Regions from separate parts of the Paenibacillus bovis genome, predicted to be linked through region 1. Evidence: predicted binding sites of a transcription regulator. Region 1 holds the regulator's gene; the other holds the start of a gene.
What was found. The regulator CtsR, encoded in region 1, represses protease genes until heat stress. The targets are predictions, from matches to a motif close to ATGGTCAATAAAGGTCAAACA.
Positions count from the first base shown of each region.

Region 2: clpP (ATP-dependent Clp endopeptidase proteolytic subunit ClpP) is a predicted target of CtsR. The motif match lies at 931-951, and genes of this name have one in related genera.

Region 1 is NZ_CP013023.1:5,171,257-5,173,463, reverse strand. It holds gene AR543_RS22290 (metallophosphoesterase family protein) at 1-719, shown strand, start outside; gene AR543_RS22285 (CtsR family transcriptional regulator) at 1,050-1,508, shown strand; gene AR543_RS22280 (protein-arginine kinase activator protein McsA) at 1,533-2,057, shown strand; gene AR543_RS22275 (protein arginine kinase) at 2,071-2,207, shown strand, end outside.
Region 2 is NZ_CP013023.1:830,807-833,013, reverse strand. It holds gene AR543_RS03665 (sugar-binding transcriptional regulator) at 1-268, opposite strand, end outside; tRNA gene AR543_RS03660 (tRNA-Arg) at 515-589, shown strand; gene clpP (ATP-dependent Clp endopeptidase proteolytic subunit ClpP) at 1,066-1,662, shown strand; gene AR543_RS03650 (stalk domain-containing protein) at 1,909-2,207, opposite strand, start outside.

The DNA.
Region 1 (2,207 bases):
GTTTGCCGGATCTGGAAAAGGAAACTTCAGAATATTTAGCAAATAAACATAAGGATTCGCCGGTAAAGGATACACCCGATTGCTTGGAATCCTGTCGCTTGCTGGGCGAAGAACTGGCAGCACATCTGGAACTGCTGCTGCAGATCGAATGGCCGGGTATTCAAAAAGAAAAGACACTGACGTTATTATGTGGTGATCTATATGCGGATCCGCTGAAAAGAGGTGCCAGTGGCAGCCCCATATCAGTCTGGGAAGCTTTTCGGAAAACATTTGGATATACGGCTGCCGTATCAGGTAATCACGATATTTTTGAGGATGATGATATGGAATTCTTGAATATTTCTCCACATGCAGTCTGGATGTTACAGCCACAGCTGCTGGATATGGCCAATCTCCGTATTGCCGGATTAGGCGGAATCACGGGCAGACCGGATAAACCCAATCGAATAGCGATACCCGAATTTCTAAAGCAAATGGCTCGTCTGCTAAAGAAAAAAACGGATATTATACTTATGCATCAGGGACCGGATGACCCTGTGAATCATCGACCCGGAGATCCGGCAGTACGACTGGAATTGGAAAAGCACGATCCGATCTTGCTCTGCTGCGGTCATGTAGGCTGGCAAACCAAAGACGATCAGGAGCATTATGCAAGACTGTCAAATGGAACCCAGATACTGAATACCGACGGCAAAGTATTTATCTTCACTTCCGAATAAAAATCAATAATGCTGCGACCATACCGATAAACTGCAGCAGCTAAAAGCCAAACAAAGTTCTCCTGTCTGCTATTGGCAAAACGGGATTTTATGGTATAATATTATAAAGTCAAAGAAAGTCAAAGTCAGCGAGCAAATGCAGTAAGATATCTGCCTGTAGAATGGATGTGATCCTGCAAAGGAGCGATCTGTTCCTATCTGTATAACAGATTGTCACGAACGTTCGTTTCTGACCATGAAATTTATGGTTAAGTGATATTTATGTAGACTTTGATATTATCATTGGCGAATTCATGTTTGCAGGTTTAACTATACATGGAGGAGGATACAATGCGTAATATCTCCGACATTATCGAACAATATTTAAAACGGATACTGCAGGAAGGTGAAGGCGCCATAGAGATTCAGCGCAATGATCTGGCTGACCAGTTCTCCTGTGTGCCTTCACAGATCAATTATGTTATCAGCACCCGCTTCACCCTGGAAAAGGGGTACCTCGTTGAAAGCAAGCGGGGCGGCGGCGGCTATATCCGCATACGGCGTATCGAGCTGCCTGCTCATTCGACGATCCATACCCATATTCATGAAAGTATCGGTCAGAATATGAGTCAGGTAGCCGCAGAAGGGCTTATTTATCAGCTATTGGAAGCAAGACTGATTTCCAAGCGCGAAGCCGAACTGATGCGTTCTGTCGTATGCAGGGACGTTATTTCATTGAATCTTCCCTACCGGGATGAAGTCCGTGCCAGGATGATGAAGGCCATGCTGATTTCATTGCTTGGCTCCTGATATCTGGCGAAGGGGGTAATTTTGATGGTCTGTCAGGAATGTCAAAAGAGACCGGCTACTCTTCATTTTACCAAAATCGTAAATGGGGAAAAAACGGAATTTCATATTTGTGAACACTGTGCCCGCGAAAAAGGGGAACTGATTCCGGGAACATCCGGCGGTTTTTCGATTCATAATCTGCTGTCGGGATTGATGGACTTTGATTCCAGCAACAAGGGTCAGATGGCCGGACCGCCTGTGCAGGAATTACAATGTCCGGAATGCGGAATGACCTATACCCAATTTCGCAAGCTGGGACGGTTTGGCTGCAGTTCCTGCTACAAGACATTTGATGACAAGCTGGACCCGCTGCTCAAAAGGGTTCACGGCAGTACAGCGCATACCGGCAAGCTGCCGGGACGTGCCGGTGTCCAGATCAAGATCAGACAGCAAATGCATGAATTGAAGCAGCAGCTTCAGCAGAGTATCGCTGATGAGGAATTTGAACAGGCTGCAGAACTGAGAGATCAGATCCGCGGGCTGGAGAAGCAGATTTCACAGGAGTCGTAAGGAGGAATGCCGTATGCCAAATCTCCGTTTTACCGAGAAGCCTTTGAGTGAGTGGATGAAAGAAGGCGGAGAGCATTCGGATGTTGTAATCAGCAGCAGGGTACGTATTGCACGCAATCTGGTTCATCACCCTTTTCCTATCGTTGCTTC
Region 2 (2,207 bases), 1.0 Mb from region 1:
CTTCCATAATAGGCTCAAGTTCCTCCAGCAGCTCCCTGCCTGCTTCGCTGATGCGCATCCCTGTACTCTCAATCTCAAGAAGTCCCTGAGCCTTGAGCAGGTCTGTCTCAGCCCGCAGTACCCGCTCTGTCATATTGAGGGAAACGGCAAGCGATCTTCGCCCGACAATTCCGGTCAGCATGACCTGATGTAAAATGGCATATCTTTTCTTCAATACATCGGTGAGATCGGGCAGAAGCTGCTGTTGTATTTCAAGTAATTTTCGCATGCTTTCCACTCCTGCAACTTGTCTCGCTCAGTGTAATTGGATACCCAGTAAATCAGGCTGTGTGTAATGGACTCAAAATGTCCCGGCATAACTTTTTAAGTCCCACGTCTATATTAACCAATTTCCATGCCAGAATCAAGTCTTTGCGACAACTAATTATGGAAGGTGCACGTTATAATTATTATGGAAGCGCTGCTTGCTTTTTGACTTTATTTCATCTATACTAATTCTTGCTGTTGCTTATATGCGCCCGTGGTCCAATGGATATGACGTAGGCCTCCGAAGCCTGAGATCCAAGTTCGATTCTTGGCGGGCGCGCCATTTTACTTCTTGAGCAGCAGAGGCTCAGAGCTTGATCGTAGCACGTATATATTATCGCATGATTAATTACATAATCTTTTCTTCGACGAAATAGTAATGACGTAACCAGCCCAGGCTGGTTATTTTTGTATCTGCATATAATCGTATTCATATAGTAGCAATTATATATACGCGGTCAGATCTGTATTCCAAGATGAGACTTATCGTGTCCGTGATTAAAGTTCCATTCGTGATTAAAGCTCCGTTTTAGAGACGGGACATATTGTGTCCATAGAGAACAGCAAATGTTCCTCTTCATCATTAACCCATTTTTTAGAAATTCAGGCAGTTTTGCAAGCAATAGTTTGACTATCTTTGACTTTTAGTTTGAATTATCCTATAATGTGGTAAGAACAATTGAGTTCCTGATATTGTTTGAAGTAATGATCCACTATATAATCACACTTATTATGATTGTAATCTAAGGAGGGTTTCTAGTGAGTTATATCCCAATGGTCGTTGAACAGAGCAGCCGTGGTGAACGTGCGTATGATATTTACTCCCGTCTGCTGAAAGACCGTATCATTTTCCTTGGTTCCGAAGTCAATGATGTGGTAGCCAATGCAATTATTGCACAGATGCTGTTCCTGGAAGCCGAAGACCCTGAGAAAGATATTCACCTTTACATTAACAGCCCGGGCGGTTCCATTACTGCAGGTATGGCTATTTACGATACAATGCAATTTATCAAAGCCGATGTATCTACGATCTGCGTAGGTATGGCTGCCAGCATGGGCGCGTTCCTGCTGAATGCAGGTGCCAAAGGCAAGCGTTTTGCGCTGCCGAACAGTGAAGTTATGATTCACCAACCACTGGGTGGTGCTCAAGGTCAGGCGACAGATATCGAAATCCGTGCACGTCGCATCCTCAAAATGCGCGACAAGCTGAACAAAATCCTGGCTGAACGTACAGGCCAGCCGCTGGAACGTATCGAAAAAGATACCGATCGTGACTATTTCATGACTGCTGCAGATGCACAGGAATACGGTCTGATCGACAAAGTTATCGAAAAAACACCTCCGCAAGGAGTATAAGCCGGCAACTGCCAGCCTATCCAAACACCTCCAGACTAATGTCTGGAGGTGTTTTTGTTCTGCTGTTAGTCGTTGCTTCTCATTATGCTATTATCTATACGATTTTGGATTCCCCCTTTCCTACTCTGCCGAAAAAGAAATATATAATAAAAAGAACCTGTTCAGCATCGTACGATCACGATGGAACAGGTTCTTCGGATATTTCTAGCTAATAGCCAAATTCTATATGGCCTTGTTTAAAATAAATCAGGATTGATAAGCAGACAGTGGGTTAGTACCCGATTTCAGCAGCTGACTGAAAGTAAAGTCTATTTTCGGATTGCCTGCTGCTCCCGGAGCAATATCATACTTCTGGAAGAAAATCGTGAATCCGCTATCTGTCAGATAGTAATTCTCCAGGTATTTGCTGGAGTTTTTGCTGAGATCGTTGAACTGCTCCAGAGATAATCCCTCGGTATCTGCGTTTTTCTTGATATGTGTCTGGATCAGCTTTTTGATATCCTGGCTGTAGTTGCTGTTGGACTTGAGCAGATCAGACAGCTGAA